DNA from 2 places in the Streptomyces sp. NPDC030840 genome. Region 1 is predicted to be linked to the other one. Evidence: riboswitches for the same ligand, from Rfam matches in the RefSeq annotation. Region 1 holds a riboswitch; the other holds the start of a gene.
The links. A riboswitch is a leader RNA that binds a small molecule or an ion and turns the genes downstream of it on or off. The one in region 1 is predicted to bind glycine.
Positions count from the first base shown of each region.

Region 2: linked by a shared signal. The riboswitch ahead of gcvT (glycine cleavage system aminomethyltransferase GcvT) and the one ahead of gcvP (aminomethyl-transferring glycine dehydrogenase) in region 1 are both predicted to bind glycine.

Region 1 covers NZ_JBVIEE010000030.1:7,698-15,622, forward strand. Annotated here, with positions in the region: gene ACZ49J_RS40075 (bifunctional nuclease family protein) at 1-457, shown strand, start outside; gene ACZ49J_RS40080 (MerR family transcriptional regulator) at 823-1,470, shown strand; gene ACZ49J_RS40085 (DNA polymerase IV) at 1,549-2,964, shown strand; gene ACZ49J_RS40090 (PRC-barrel domain-containing protein) at 3,079-3,447, opposite strand; glycine riboswitch at 3,569-3,663, shown strand; gene gcvP (aminomethyl-transferring glycine dehydrogenase) at 3,838-6,723, shown strand; gene ACZ49J_RS40100 (DUF5999 family protein) at 6,819-7,013, opposite strand; gene ACZ49J_RS40105 (hypothetical protein) at 7,410-7,925, opposite strand, start outside.
Region 2 covers NZ_JBVIEE010000007.1:345,590-353,514, reverse strand. Annotated here, with positions in the region: gene ACZ49J_RS18665 (L-serine ammonia-lyase) at 174-1,541, opposite strand; gene glyA (serine hydroxymethyltransferase) at 1,635-2,900, opposite strand; gene gcvH (glycine cleavage system protein GcvH) at 2,923-3,303, opposite strand; gene gcvT (glycine cleavage system aminomethyltransferase GcvT) at 3,432-4,565, opposite strand; glycine riboswitch at 4,604-4,728, opposite strand; glycine riboswitch at 4,729-4,836, opposite strand; gene ACZ49J_RS18645 (AAA family ATPase) at 5,035-5,721, shown strand; gene ACZ49J_RS18640 (enhanced serine sensitivity protein SseB) at 5,892-6,668, shown strand; gene ACZ49J_RS18635 (enhanced serine sensitivity protein SseB C-terminal domain-containing protein) at 6,870-7,661, shown strand.

The DNA of each region.
Region 1 (7,925 bases):
CGTAGGTGTCCGGGTCGAAATGCCCTCCAACCAACCGATCGTGCTCCTGCGTGAAGTGGGAGGCGACCGTTACCTCCCCATCTGGATCGGGCCGGGGGAGGCAACGGCGATCGCCTTCGCCCAGCAGGGCATGGCACCCGCTCGACCGCTGACCCACGACCTGTTCAAGGACGTGCTGGAGGCCGTCGGCCAGGAGCTCACGGAAGTGCGCATCACGGATCTGCGTGAGGGCGTCTTCTACGCGGAGCTGGTGTTCGCCAGCGGGGTCGAGGTGAGCGCACGCCCGTCCGATGCCATAGCGCTGGCCCTGCGCACCGGGACGCCGATCTTCGGCAGTGACGGGGTGCTCGACGACGCCGGCATCGCGATCCCGGACGAGCAGGAGGACGAGGTGGAGAAGTTCCGCGAGTTCCTCGACCAGATCTCGCCCGAGGACTTCGGCACGAACAGCCAGTGAGGCGGCCGGGCCCGGAGCGACTCATGCCGTAGAGGGCGGGCCGCAGCGGCGGAGCTGTCCGGGCTGTGGAGTGGAGGGCGTCGGCCCGTCGGTGCGGTCGTGCCACGCGCCGGGATGGTCGAGATCCGGAGCCGCCAGGCCTGAGAGGGTTCGGCGATGCGTGTGCCTGTGCGCGCCCTGTGTACCTGCGGCAGCAGGCCGTTACGCGGCTCATCGGAAGCGCATTCGGCTAGCCTTTCCCCGCGGGAGGGTACGGGAAACCACTCGTTGGGTGATTATCACTCGGCGTGCCGAGTGTGGCGATCGTTGACGCACCCCTGGTGACTGCCTACCGTCGAGAAGGCAGGTCAAGGACGGAGGTCGGCGTGAGAAGCAGCGGCGACGGTACGGCTGGGGGCGCCCACGGACGCAGTCCGGGGGGTGGCGGCCCGTACCCGCTCCACGGCAACGCGGCCGGTCACGTCCCCCACAGGCCGACCCCGGTACCGGTGGACGAGGGAGCGGCGTCCGAGGCGACGGAGCAGCAGATCGGTTATCGCGGCCCCACCGCGTGCGCGGCCGCGGGAATCACCTACCGGCAGCTCGACTACTGGGCCCGCACGGGTCTGGTCGAGCCCAGCGTACGGCCTGCCTACGGTTCCGGTACGCAGCGGCTGTACAGCTTCCGGGACGTAGTCGTACTCAAGATCGTCAAGCGGTTCCTCGACACCGGTGTGGCATTGCAGAACATCCGCACCGCTGTCCAGCACCTCAGAGAGCGTGGCTTCCGGGACCTGGAGCGGATGACGCTGATGAGCGACGGCGCGACCGTGTACGAGTGCACGTCGCCCGACGAGGTGCACGCCCTGCTCCAGGGCGGGCAGGGCATCTTCGGGATCGCCGTGGGCGTGGTGTGGCGGGACGTGGAGAGCGCGCTGTCGCAGCTGCACGGAGAGCGCATCGACACGGGGGAGACGCTCGTAGGCCACAACCCCGGGGACGAGTTGGCGCGGCGGCGCAACCGGGCGGGCTGAAGGGCGAGGGGCCCTCGGAAGTCCTGTGGGCGCGGCTGCGGCGGCCCATTGTCAGTGGCGTAGGGCAGCATCGGAGATGTGAGAACCGCGCCCACGATCCTGCATCTCGACATGGATGCCTTCTACGCCTCGGCGGAGCAGGCGTCCAAGCCGAGCCTGCGCGGAAAGGCCGTCATCGTGGGCGGTCTCGGGCCGCGCGGCGTGGTCGCCACGGCCTCGTACGAGGCGCGGGTCTTCGGGGTGCACTCGGCGATGCCCATGGCACAGGCGCGGCGGCTCGCGCCGAACGCCGCGTATCTCGTGCCGCGGTTCGAGTTCTACCGGGCGATCAGCGAGCAGGTCATGACGCTGTTGCGGGCCCTGTCGCCGCTGGTGGAGCCGCTGAGCCTGGATGAGGCGTTCGTCGATCTCGAGGCCGGGGGCGCCGCCTGGGACGCGGAGTCGGCGCGGCTCACGGGGACGAAGCTGCGTGCGGACATCCGGGCTGCCACCGGGCTGACCGGTTCCGTGGGGCTCGCCGCCTCCAAGATGCTGGCCAAAATCGCGTCGGAGGAGGCCAAGCCCGACGGTCTCGTGCTCATCGAGCCGGGGACGGAGCGGGCGCTGCTGGGTCCGAAGTCGGTGCGGATCCTGCCGGGAGTGGGGCCGGCGACCGGCGACCACCTGCGAAGGGCGGGGATCACGACGGTCGAGGAGATCGTGGAGGCGGGTGAGGACGAGCTGGTGCGGCTGGTGGGGAAGGCCCACGGGCACGGTCTGTATGCCATGGCGCTGGCCCTCGACGACCGGCCCGTGGTGGCCGAGCGGGACACGAAGTCGGTGTCGGTGGAGGACACGTACGACGTGGACATCCACGATCGTGTCCGGGTCCGCATGGAGGTGCAGCGGCTCGCGGACCGGTGTGTGCGGCGGCTGCGCGGGGCGCGGCTGTCCGGGCGGACCATCGTGCTGAAGGTGCGGAGGTACGACTTCTCGACGCTGACCCGGTCCGAGACCTTGCGCGGGCCCACGGACGACCCCGCCGTGGTGCGGGAGGCGGCGGCGCGGCTGCTGGAAGCCGTGGACACCACGGGCGGCGTACGGCTGCTCGGGGTGGGCGTCAGCGGGCTCGCCGACTACACGCAGGAGGACCTGTTCGCCCAGGCGGCGGGGGAGGCCCACCTCGAGGACGAGGACACGGCGGAGGAGTCGGCGCGAGGGGAGGCCGCGCCTGCCGAGCGGCGGTGGCCCGCCGGGCATGATGTGCGGCACGCGGAGTTCGGGCACGGGTGGGTGCAGGGAAGCGGGCTGGGCCGGGTGACCGTGCGCTTCGAGACGCCGGACTCGGCGCCGGGCCGTGTCCGTACCTTCCGCACCGACGACCAGGCCCTCCAGCCGGCCGATCCACTGCCACTGATACCGGGCGGGCCGGCAGCGATGGCTCCAGGGCTGAAGCGGGAGAGCGTGCACGGGTCGGGTGCGGAGCGCCCACCGGAGGCCGCCGGCCGGGTGTGAGACGCGTGGGAGAGTCGGGACGAGACGGGGAGAGGAGGGGGCCGCGGCTGCCGGGGGGCCGTTGGGGCGTACGGGGGAAGCCGTGGCCGTCGCGGGCGGCGGGCGCCCAGGTGTTCAGGCCTCCTCCGTGCCCGCGACCTGGCCGAACTCCCGGTCCATCGGGGGAGGAGGAGCGATGTCCAGGCCGTAGTGGTGGTAGAGCTGGAGTTCCTGTTCCGGGGAGAGATGGCGGCCGACGCCGAAGTCGGGGGCGTCCTTGATGAGGGCGCGGTCGAAGGGGACGCGGAGGGTGCCCTCCACCAGTTCGCTGGGCTCCAGGGGTACGAAGGCGTCACGGCTGAACAGGCCCATGCGTATCGCGGCCCACTCGGGGATTCCGGTCGCGTCGTCGAGATACACCTCGTCGACCGTGCCGATCTTGGTGCCCTTGCGGTCGAACGCTTTGCGGCCGATCAGGTTGCGCGGATCGATGTCGGTCTGCACGGGCCCTCCAAAACGTCGCATATGGTGCAACTCATCCCTAGGTCTACGAAAAGGCACAACGGAGAAGGTGGCCACTCGAAGACGCGTGCGTTGGTCGCGCTGGTACGCTGGCAACGGCTGCTGACCCTGTGCGGGAGAGTCCTCCAGCTCCATCGGAGGCGCCGAAGGAGCAACTCCTCCCCGGAATCTCTCAGGCCCCTGTACCGCACGGACGAGGTCACTCTGGAAAGCAGAGCGGGTGTCGACGGCTTCCGCTCTCACCGACGGTGAAAGCCGGGGCCCTCGGGCGGCCGGTGAAGCTCTCAGGTCGAGATGACAGAGGGGGAGGCCGTCGGGGCACCCGTGCCGTGGTGTCCCTCGAAGGTCGCGTCAGACCAGGAGGCCTCCGCCATGACCGCCGATCGCATTCCGCTCACCGAGCTCGAACAGGGCACCCCGTTCGAGCAGCGCCACATCGGCCCCGACCTGGAGGCCCGGGCGAAGATGCTGGCCCAGGTCGGGTACGGCTCGCTCGACGAGCTGATCACCGCCGCGGTGCCGGACGTGATCCGGAACGCCCACGCGCTGGAACTGCCCGGCGCGCGCACCGAGGCCGAGGTCCTCGCCGAGCTGCGCTCCCTCGCGGACCGCAACCAGGTGCTGGGCTCCATGATCGGCCTGGGCTACCACGGGACGTTCACGCCGCCCGTCATCCTGCGGAACGTCATGGAGAACCCGGCCTGGTACACGGCCTACACGCCGTACCAGCCGGAGATCTCGCAGGGCCGCCTCGAAGCGCTGCTGAACTTCCAGACGATGGTCGCCGACCTGACCGGCCTGCCGACCTCGGGTGCCTCGCTGCTGGACGAGGGCACGGCGGCCGCCGAGGCGATGGCGCTGTCGCGGCGCATGGGCAAGAACAAGAAGGGCATCTTCCTCATCGACGCGGACGCGCTGCCGCAGACCATCGCCGTGATCGAGACACGTGCCGAGCCAACCGGTGTCGAGGTCGTTGTGGCCGATCTCAGCGAGGGCATCCCGGCCGCCATCGCCGAGCGCGAGATCAACGGCGTGCTCCTGCAGTACCCGGGTGCCTCCGGTGCCGTACGTGATCTCAAGCCCGTCATCGAACAGGCGCATGAACTCGGCGCGCTCGTCACCGTCGCCGCTGATCTGCTGGCGCTCACGCTGCTCACGCCGCCCGGAGAGCTGGGAGCCGACATCGCGGTCGGTACGACGCAGCGCTTCGGCGTGCCGATGGGATTCGGCGGCCCCCACGCCGGCTACATGGCCGTGCACGAGAAGTTCGCCCGCAGCCTGCCCGGGCGGCTCGTGGGCGTTTCCGTGGACGCGGACGGACACAAGGCGTACCGGCTGGCCCTGCAGACGCGGGAGCAGCACATCCGTAGGGAGAAGGCGACCAGCAACATCTGCACCGCCCAGGTGCTGCTCGCCGTGATGGCCGGCATGTACGCCGTCTACCACGGCCCCGACGGGCTGCGGGCGATCGCCCGGCGTACGCACCGGTACGCCACGATCCTCGCCGCCGGCCTCACGGAAGGCGGGGTCGAGGTGGTGCACGGCGCCTACTTCGACACGCTGACCACGCGGGTGCCGGGCCGGGCCGCGGAGATCGTCGCGGCCGCGCGCGAGCACGGCGTCAACCTCCGGCTCGTGGACGCCGACCGGGTGTCGATCGCCTGCGACGAGACCACCACGCGGGCCCAGCTGGGTGCGGTGTGGACGGCGTTCGGCGTTCAGGGCGACATCGAGGCGCTGGACGCGGCGACACAGGACACGCTGCCGGCCGCGCTGCTGCGCACCGACGACTACCTGGCCCATCCGGTCTTCCACCAGCACCGCTCCGAGACCGCGATGCTGCGGTACCTGCGCAGGCTTGCCGACCGCGACTACGCCCTCGACCGGGGCATGATCCCGCTGGGCTCCTGCACGATGAAGCTCAACGCGACCACCGAGATGGAACCGGTCACCTGGCCCGAGTTCGGGCAGCTGCACCCCTTCGCGCCCGCCGACCAGGCGCAGGGCTACCTCGCGCTGATCACCGAGCTTGAGGAGCGTCTCGCCGAGGTCACCGGGTACGACAAGGTGTCGCTCCAGCCGAACGCGGGCTCACAGGGTGAGCTGGCCGGTCTGCTCGCCGTACGCGGCTACCACCGGGCACGCGGTGACGAGCAGCGCACGGTATGCCTCATTCCGTCCTCCGCGCACGGTACGAACGCGGCCAGCGCCGTCATGGCGGGCATGAAGGTCGTCGTCGTGAAGACCGCGGAGGACGGCGAGATCGACGTCGAGGACCTGCGCGCCAAGATCGAGCAGTACCGCGACGAACTGGCGGTGCTGATGATCACGTACCCGTCGACGCACGGAGTGTTCGAGGAGCACGTCGGCGAGGTCTGCGCGGCGGTGCACGACGCGGGCGGCCAGGTGTACATCGACGGCGCGAACCTCAACGCGCTGGTGGGCCTGGCCAAGCCGGGGCACTTCGGCGGTGACGTCTCGCACCTGAACCTGCACAAGACGTTCTGCATCCCGCACGGTGGCGGCGGTCCGGGCGTGGGTCCGGTCGGAGTACGGGCGCACCTGGCGCCGTACCTGCCGAACCACCCGCTCCAGCCCGCGGCCGGGCCCGAGACGGGCGTGGGCCCGATCTCGGCCGCCCCGTGGGGCTCCGCGGGCATCCTGCCCATCTCCTGGGCGTACGTCCGGCTCATGGGTGGCGAGGGGCTCAAGCGCGCCACGCAGGTGGCCGTCCTCAGCGCCAACTACATCGCCAAGCGGCTGGAGCCGCACTACCCGGTGCTCTACACCGGTCCCGGCGGGCTCGTGGCGCACGAGTGCATCATCGACCTGCGGCCGCTGACCAAGGCGACCGGCGTGACCGTCGACGACGTCGCCAAGCGGCTGATCGACTACGGCTTCCACGCGCCGACCATGTCGTTCCCGGTGGCGGGGACGCTGATGATCGAGCCGACCGAGTCCGAGGACCTCGCCGAGCTGGACCGGTTCTGCGAGGCGATGATCGCGATCCGCGCGGAGATCGAGCGCGTGGGGTCGGGGCAGTGGCCCGCGGACGACAACCCGCTGCGGGGAGCCCCGCACACGGCCGCCGCGCTCGGCGAGGACTGGGACCACGCGTACTCCCGTGAGGAGGCCGTGTTCCCGGCGGGTGTGTCGGCCGCGGACAAGTACTGGCCGCCGGTGCGCCGGATCGACCAGGCCTTCGGCGACCGCAACCTGGTCTGCTCCTGCCCGCCGCTTGACGCTTACGAAGGGTAATCACGCCTGGATACGCGTCGGGGCCGGTTCGGAGAGTGCTTCTCCGGCCGGCCCCTTGTTTCTCCGGGCGGGCGCCCGCCCGTGTCGCCCTCGGCTCAGGCGACCGTCATCGCCTGCGGGCGTCGCGGGGCGATGATCTGGCCGTCGGGCAGGAGCTCACCGGTGTCCTCGAAGAGCAGAACGCCGTTGCACAGGAGGCTCCACCCCTGCTCCGGGTGGTGCGCCACGAGGCGGGCGGACTCCCGGTCGGCGGATTCGGCTGTCGGACACGGTGGCTGGTGCTGGCACATGGTGGTCGGGATCTTTCGGGTTGTCGTGGTGTGTGGGATGGCTGTCGTGGCTGACTCGCGGCTTGAAGCGTTGTTCATGGCCGCCCCCGTGGTGATAAGTCGGTCGGTCCCAGTGTTGCCCTACGAGCGTCAATCCGCAGCGATTTTGCGGCACCGCTTTCTCACAGATTGATGACGCATCTCACACACGGTTGGTTCATCGCGACGGCAGGGTCCCTTCGGGTGGTTTGCCGTGGCCGAATTGGGCTAGTCAAAGCCCGTCGGGGAGTTTTCTGGCTCGTATGAGCATTATCTCGCCCGTAAGAGCAGGGAATTTAGCCGAGGAGAAAGCGGTACCCCGCCGCCGGTCCTTCCCGGGGCGGGGTACGGAAGCCGTGGCCGTCGGGGATGAGGGGGTCAGGCGCTGAGCAACGGGGCGGGAGTCACCCGGTGGGTCAGGAGCGGCAGCAGATCCGCGACCCGGTGCGGACGGTTGGCCGCGATACCGGGTGGGGCGGGGGCCAGGGGAACGAGGAGGTCCGTGGCGGCCGGGTGGCCGGCCGCTCCGTCCTCGGGGCAGTCGCCGTGCAGCCAGAGTGTGAGCATGTACAGCTCGGGTACCGACAGCAGACGCGCCTGATACGGCTGCTGCACGGACTCGGCCTCGCGCAGGGCGAGCTCGGTGGCGGCGACGTAGGGGCCCTCGAAGAAGTGCGAGAAGGCCCAGCCGTCGGGCGTCAGCCTGGTTTCCGCCGCGGCCACCGCGCGGCCGGCGGAGCGGATCAGGAAGCGCCAGCCGGCCAGCCGGGTGGCGGACGCGCCTTCGGGGGTGATGCGGTCGAGTACGTGGACGGGCAGCGGGAGTTCGGGCGTGACGGGCCCCTGGGCGTTGCGCAGGGACGGGGTGCGTGCCTCGCGGACGGCGGTGGGGGA
Region 2 (7,925 bases), on a different contig from region 1:
TCGCTGACCCCGCCCCGTCAGCCCCGGCGCAGGTAGCGGCCGAGCGCGGACAGAGTGGGATTTCCCAGAGACTTGCACGTCTGTCACAGGCATTCTCCAGGGGCTTTCCGCCGAGTAGGAACGGAAGGCCCCGAAGCGCTGGAAGACACCAACGCGCTGGTCAGGGCTCGCTTCTAGCACTCGATGATGTTCACGGCCAGCCCGCCCCGCGCCGTCTCCTTGTACTTCACGCTCATGTCGGCGCCGGTGTCCTTCATGGTCTTGATGACCTTGTCCAGGGACACCTTGTGGGAGCCGTCGCCGCGCATCGCCATACGGGCCGCCGTGACGGCCTTCACGGCGGCCATGCCGTTGCGTTCGATGCAGGGGATCTGGACCAGGCCGCCGACGGGGTCGCAGGTCAGGCCGAGGTTGTGTTCCATGCCGATCTCGGCGGCGTTCTCGACCTGTTCGGGGGAGCCGCCCAGGACTTCGGCGAGGGCTCCGGCGGCCATGGAGCAGGCGGAGCCGACCTCGCCCTGGCAGCCGACCTCGGCGCCGGAGATGGAGGCGTTCTCCTTGAAGAGCATGCCGATGGCGCCGGCGGCCAGCAGGAAGCGGACGACGCCGTCCTCGTCGGCGCCGGGCACGAAGTTGATGTAGTAGTGCAGGACGGCGGGGATGATGCCGGCCGCGCCGTTGGTGGGGGCGGTGACCACGCGGCCGCCGGCGGCGTTCTCCTCGTTCACGGCCATCGCGTACAGCGTGATCCACTCCATGGAGCGGGCCAGCGGGTCGCCCTCGGCGCGCAGTTGGCGGGCCGAGACCGCGGCGCGGCGGCGGACCTTCAGGCCGCCGGGCAGGATGCCCTCGCGGGACATCCCGCGCGCCACGCAGGCCTGCATCACCCGCCAGATCTCCAGCAGGCCGGTACGGACCTCGTCCTCGGTACGCCAGGCCCGCTCGTTCTCCAGCATCAGCGAGGAGATGGACAGGCCCGTCTCCTTCGCCGTGCGCAACAGTTCGTCGCCCGTGCGGAAGGGGTACTTCAGGACCGTGTCGTCGAGTTTGATGCGGTCCGCGCCCATCGCCTCCTCGTCCACCACGAAGCCGCCGCCCACCGAGTAGTACGTCTTCGTCAGCAGCTCGCTGCCCGAGGCGTCGTACGCCCACAGGGACATGCCGTTGGCGTGGTAGGGCAGCGCCTTGCGGCGGTGCAGTTTCAGGTCCGCGTCGGCGTCGAAGTCGATGTCGCGGTCGCCGAGCAGGCTGATCCGGCGGGACTGCCGAATCGTTTCCACCCGCTCGTCGGCCGCCTCCACGTCCACCGTGCGCGGTGAGGCGCCCTCCAGGCCCAGCAGGACCGCCTTGGGGGTGCCGTGGCCGTGGCCGGTGGCGCCGAGCGAGCCGTACAGCTCCGCGCGGACCCTCGCGGTGGAGGCGAGGAGGTCCTCGTTCCGCAGACGCCGGGCGAACATGCGCGCCGCGCGCATCGGGCCGACCGTGTGCGAGCTCGACGGGCCGATGCCGATCGAGAACAGGTCGAAGACCGAGATGGCCACGGGGACTCCTCACGTACGGGGTGGTGCGGGGGCGGTGCGAGGGGTGGGCACCGCGCTCACGTCCGAGTGCGCGCGGTGCCCGGGGGCGGTGAACTACTTGTCCAGGCCCGGGTACAGCGGGTGCTTCCCCGCCAGCGCGGTCACGCGGGCCTTCAGCGCCTCGGCGTCGAACGACGGCTTCAGCGCCTCCGCGATGACGTCGGCTACCTCGGCGAAGTCCTCGGCCGTGAAGCCGCGGGTCGCCAGGGCCGGCGTGCCGATCCTGAGGCCCGACGTCACCATCGGCGGGCGCGGGTCGTTCGGGATCGCGTTGCGGTTGACCGTGATGCCGATGCCGTGGAGGCGGTCCTCGGCCTGCTGCCCGTCGAGCTCGGAGTTCCGCAGGTCGACGAGGACCAGGTGGACGTCGGTGCCGCCAGAGAGGACGTCCACGCCGGCCGCCCTGACGTCGTCCCGCACCAGGCGCTCGGCGAGGATGCGGGCGCCCTCCAGGGTGCGGCGCTGCCGCTCCCTGAACTCCTCGGAGGCGGCGACCTTGAAGGAGACCGCCTTGGCCGCGATCACGTGCTCCAGCGGACCGCCCTGCTGACCCGGGAAGACAGCGGAGTTGATCTTCTTCGCCAGCTCGGCGGTGGAGAGGATCACGCCGCCGCGCGGGCCGCCCAGCGTCTTGTGGGTCGTGGTCGTCACGACGTGGGCGTGCGGGACCGGGTTCGGGTGCAGCCCGGCCGCGACCAGGCCCGCGAAGTGCGCCATGTCGACCATGAGGTAGGCGCCGACCTCGTCCGCGATGCGGCGGAACGCGGCGAAGTCCAGCTGCCGCGGGTACGCCGACCAGCCCGCCACGATCAGCTTGGGCCGGGACTCCTTGGCGAGCCTCTCGACCTCGGCCATGTCGACCAGACCGGTCTCCGCGTCGACGTGGTAGGCGACCACCTCGTACAGCTTGCCGGAGAAGTTGATCTTCATGCCGTGGGTCAGGTGCCCGCCGTGCGCGAGGTTCAGGCCCATGATCGTGTCGCCGGGCTTGAGCAGCGCGAACATCGCGGCCGCGTTGGCCTGGGCGCCCGAGTGCGGCTGGACGTTGGCGTGCTCGGCGCCGAAGAGCTCCTTGATCCGGTCGATCGCGATCCGCTCGACCACGTCGACGTGCTCGCAGCCGCCGTAGTAGCGGCGGCCGGGGTAGCCCTCGGCGTACTTGTTGGTCAGCACCGAGCCCTGGGCCTCCATGACCGCGGCCGGAGCGAAGTTCTCCGAGGCGATCATCTCCAGGGTGGACTGCTGGCGGTGGAGCTCGGCGTCGACGGCGGCGGCGACGTCCGGGTCCAGCTCGCGCAGGGACGCGTTCAGAAGTGACATGTCAGCCATGGGGTACGACTCCTCAGCCGGCGGAGAAGGCGGTGTACTCGTCGGCGGAGAGCAGGTCGGCCGGCTCCTCGGTGACCCGCACCTTGAACAGCCAGCCGCCCTCGAAGGGGGCCGAGTTCACCAGCGACGGGTCGTTGACCACGTCCTCGTTGGTCTCGGTGACCTCACCGCTGACCGGGGCGTACAGGTCGCTCACGGACTTCGTCGACTCCAGCTCCCCGCAGGTCTCGCCCGCGGTGACGGTGGAACCCACGTCAGGGAGCTGGACGAAGACGACATCGCCGAGCGCGTTGGCCGCGTGCTCCGTGATGCCGACCGTCGCGACGCCGTCCTCGGCGGCCGACAGCCACTCGTGCTCCTTGCTGTAGCGCAGCTGCTGGGGATTGTTGCTCATGGCCTGAATTCTCCTGTACGCGTGGCAGTGGTGATGAATGGGGGACTGCTGGAAACGCATGTGAGCAGCGGAAACGTGCACGGGGCCCGGCCCGGGACAGGCACGGGACGCGATACCGCTCTCAGTCTCTACTTCTGCCGCTTGTAGAACGGCAGTGCCACGACCTCGTACGGCTCGTGGGTGCCCCGGATGTCCACGCCGACACCGGGCGTGCCGGGCGCGGAGTGCGCGGCGTCGACGTACGCCATCGCGATCGGTTTGCCGAGGGTGGGGGAGGGCGCCCCGGAGGTGACCTCGCCGATCACCTCGCCGCCCGCGACCACGGCGTACCCGGCGCGCGGGACGCGACGGCCCTCGGCGACCAGGCCGACGAGGACGCGCGGCGGGGCGCTCTCGGCCCTGGCGGCGGCCTCGGCGAGCGCCTCGCGCCCCACGAAGTCGCCCTTCTTGTCGAACTTCACGACCCTCCCGAGGCCCGCGTCGAAGGGGGTGAGCGAGGTCGACAGCTCGTGCCCGTACAGCGGCATGCCCGCCTCAAGGCGCAGCGTGTCCCGGCAGGACAGCCCGCACGGGACCAGGCCGGCGCCCTCGCCCGCCTTGGTCAGCGCCTGCCACAGCTCGACGGCGTGCTCCGGCTTCACGAACAGCTCGAAGCCGTCCTCGCCGGTGTACCCGGTGCGGGCGATCAGGGCGGGCACGCCCGCGACGGTGCCGGGCAGGCCGGCGTAGTACTTCAGGCCGTCGAGGTCGGCGTCGGTGAGCGAGGCGAGGATGCCGGGGGACTCGGGGCCCTGGACGGCGATGAGGGCGTAGGCGTCCCGGTCGTCGCGGACCTCGGCGTCGAAACCGGCCGAGCGCTCGACCAGCGCGTCCAGCACCACCTGGGCGTTGGAGGCGTTGGCGACCACCATGTAGTGAGAAGATCCGGCCTCCGTCTCGGCGAGCCGGTACACGATGAGGTCGTCGAGGATGCCGCCGTCCTCGCGGCAGATCATGGTGTAGCGGGCGCGGCCGGCCCGGACTCCGCTCATGTCGCCGACCAGCGCGTGATCCAGCAGCGCGGCCGCCTGCGGTCCGGTCACGGTGATCTCGCCCATGTGCGAGAGGTCGAAGAGGCCCGCCCTGGTGCGGACGGCGTTGTGCTCGTCGCGCTCGGAGCCGTACCGCAGCGGCATGTCCCAGCCGGCGAAGTCGGTCATCGTCGCGCCGAGCGAGCGGTGCAGGGCGTCAAGGGCGGTGCGGCGGGGCTCGGTACTGCTCATCGGTCGGTCGTCTCCCGGGGCATGACAGGCGAGGGCGTTCCTCCCCATCTGTCATCGGAACCTGAGAGGTTCGCCATGACCACGGATGACCCGGACGATCACGGCTTGCACCTTGGGTGGAGCGCGCCCCTGAGGTCAGGGACGGCCCGCTTTTCAGATATGCCTCGCCCGCGCGGTGACTGGGCCTGAGAGATTCAAGGGAGGGACTTGCTCCTTCGGCGTCCCAGCGTCGAGCGCCGTGCTCGTCTGGGAACTCTCCCGCGCGGATTCAAGCGGCCGGTATGCAGTTGGCGCGCACATCATCGCACGCATCGCTCCGGCACGGCAGGGGCCCTCCCGCACAGGGGGCGCACAGGACCCGCGGCGGAGCACGGCGTCCTGTAGCAGGGCTGTGGCAGGACGGGGACGGAAAGGAGAGACCCCGGGATTACCTTCTCTTTACACTCGACGGGGATGGGACTCCATACCCATGGGGAGGACGATCACGGTGAACAGGACCACGGTGTATGCGACGACCTACGGCATCGCGCTGCCCGGCCGGCCGACGGCCCCGGCCGGGGAGGCGTGCGGCCCGTTCCCGACGGCGGTCGTCCGCGACCTGCGCGAGCGCTCAGGCCGCAGCCCGCACGGACTCACCTTCGGTGCGAGCGACCTCGTCGTGGTCACCGGACTCCCCGGCAGCGGCAAGTCCACCCTCATGCGGCGGGCGGTGCGCGGTCCGCGCATCGACTCCCAGGACACCCGTGACCGCTGGGACGCCCGTCTGGCCCGCTTCCTGCCGTACGCGCTCTACCGGCCCTTCGTGCGGATCGCCCACTACGCCGGGCTCCGCCGCGCGCTGCGCACCGGCGCCGGTGTCGTCGTGCACGACTGCGGTACGCAGGCCTGGGTGCGCGGCTGGCTCGCCCGCGAGGCCCGCCGCCGGGGCGGCACGCTGCATCTGCTGCTCCTCGACGTCACCCCCGACGAGGCCCGTGACGGCCAGCGGGAGCGTGGGCGCGGGGTGTCGCAGTTCGCCTTCGCCCGGCACCGGGCGGCGACGGCGCGGCTGCTGAGGGGGGTGGAGAAGGGGCGGCTTCCCGAGGGGTGCGGGGGAGCGGTGCTGCTCGACCGGGCGGCGGCGGGGGTGTTGCGGCGGATTGATTTCTCCGGGTGAGAGCTCCCTGATGTTGGTGGGTATCCGCGGGGCGTCTGTGGCTTGTCGCGCCCACGCGGCGGAGCCGCACATGACACAGCCCCGCGCCCCTGACGGGGCGCACCTCCCCAACCGCCCATTAGGGTTCAGCCACAGCAGCGGTTCGGAGAACAAGCGGTAGGCAGCAGACGATGGATTTCGCGGCGGACTTCCCGGCACAGGCGCACCCCCATCCGCACGGCGGATGGCCCGGCAACGAGCTGGAGGAGGTGCTCTCGGCGGCCCTCGGCCGACCGGGCGCGGGCGGCCGGATCGTGGAGGTGCTCGGCCGCAGCTTCCTGTGGGTGCCCCTGCCCGAGGGCGGCGGCCCGCACAGTGGCCCGCTCGCCCTGCCGACGATGGAGATCGACGGGCAGGCGTATGTGCCGGTGTTCAGCTCCGAGGAGCAGTTCCGCCAGGTCGTCGGCAGCCACATGTCGTACACGATCGCGCCCGCCGTCGAGTTCGCACGCGGGCTGCCGCCGCACGTGGGCATCGCGGTGAACCCGGACGGCATGATCGGCGTACCGCTGCCGCCGCCGGCCGTGGCCGAGCTGTGCCGGGCCGGGCGGACCCCGCTGGACGGGTCGGCGAGCGGCGCCCGGGTGCGGTTGTTCGAGCCGGACTGGCAGGACGATCCCGTGGACTTCCTCGCCGCGGCCTCCGCCGAGTTCGCCGGCGCCAGAGCCGTACTCAGCGCCCGCCGCTGCCTGGCCGCCATCGAGACCTCCGACCCGGTGATGTTCATCGGCGTCGAACTGTCCTCCTGGGAAGCCGACCGCGCCCTCCCCCTGGACGCCCTGGCCCGCGCCCTGACCACCGCCCCGGTGCGGTACGCCGTGAACATGGTCTTCCTGGACGTCGCCCAGGACCCCGTGGGCGACTGGATGCGCGAAAAGGTCCGGCCCTTCTACCAACAGGGCTACTAGGGCGCGCCCCCGCAAGGGACGCGCCTGGGGCGTGGGGCCGTGTCCTTTTGCGGCTCCGCCGCGTGGGCGCGACAAGCCACAAACAACCCGCAGCCGCCCACAGACAACAAGCCCCGAGCTCATGGGCGGCTGTTGTCAGCTACCCCGCCTAAGCTGGTTTCATATCCAAGGTGCAGGTTTTCTCGAGAGGGCGGTAAAAGGGTGAGCGCGAGCGGCACGGCCGCGACCGGCCAGGTCGAGCACATGCTGCGCCAGGTGACGCCCGGGCGTTACGACGCCTACGAGGCGTTGCTGCGCGCGCTCGCGACCCCGTCCTCCGGCCAGGTCTGGATGCTGCTGTGGCACGGCCAGGCAGGCTCCCCGGACGCCCAGTACGGGAACATGGAGGTGGAGGGCCACGGCTACGCCCCCTGCGTCACCTCCGCCCAGGAGCTCTCGGCCAGCGGCTGGAACCGCAGTTACGAGGTGGTCGACGGCCTCGACGTGGCCCGCACCCTGTACCCCGACCACTACGGGCTGTGGCTGAACCCGCACGCGCCCGGCGGAGGCGTCGGCATTCCCTGGCTGGACCTGCGCCGGATCGCCACCGGCCTGGAGCGCCAGCCCGCCGGCCCCCTGCGGCTGTCCGAACCGGGCATCGAGATCCCGCAGTTCTACGCCCTGCTCACGCAGAACGCCCACCGCACCCCGGCCGTCCGCTCGTTGCGCCGCGCCTGGGTGCAGCCCGCGCTCGGCGCGCCGTACCTGGCCATCGGGCTCGACGTGTACGACACCTCGCCGCCCGCGGTGGACTCGGTGCGGGCGATGATGCAGCAGTCCATCGGCGCGGTCCCGGACGGGCTGCCCGTCTCCACCGTCGCGATGTCCGACGAGTACGACCCGGTGGCGATGTGGCTGCGCGCCAACGCCCGCCCCTTCTACGACCGCGAGGCCCACGCGGCCCCGGCCCAGGCTCCCGCGGCAGGCGGGTACGGATACCCGGGCGGGTACTGACGGAAAGACCCGGGCGCGCCGGACGGAAGACCCCGGCACGTACTGACGGGGAATCAGGCTTGTGCTGGAGGCCTGCACCGCAGGCCCGCACTGAGGGCCCGTATGCAGGCCCGACGAAGCGTCCCGGATCCCCCTCACGGCTCGTCGACCACCCCGCACGGCGCACCCACAGACACCCTCGGCGTTTTCGCGGGACATGTCCGCATCTACACGGGTAAATGTAAGCCGCGGCCTCTTGCGCCCCAACTGCCCCCCGTCCGAATC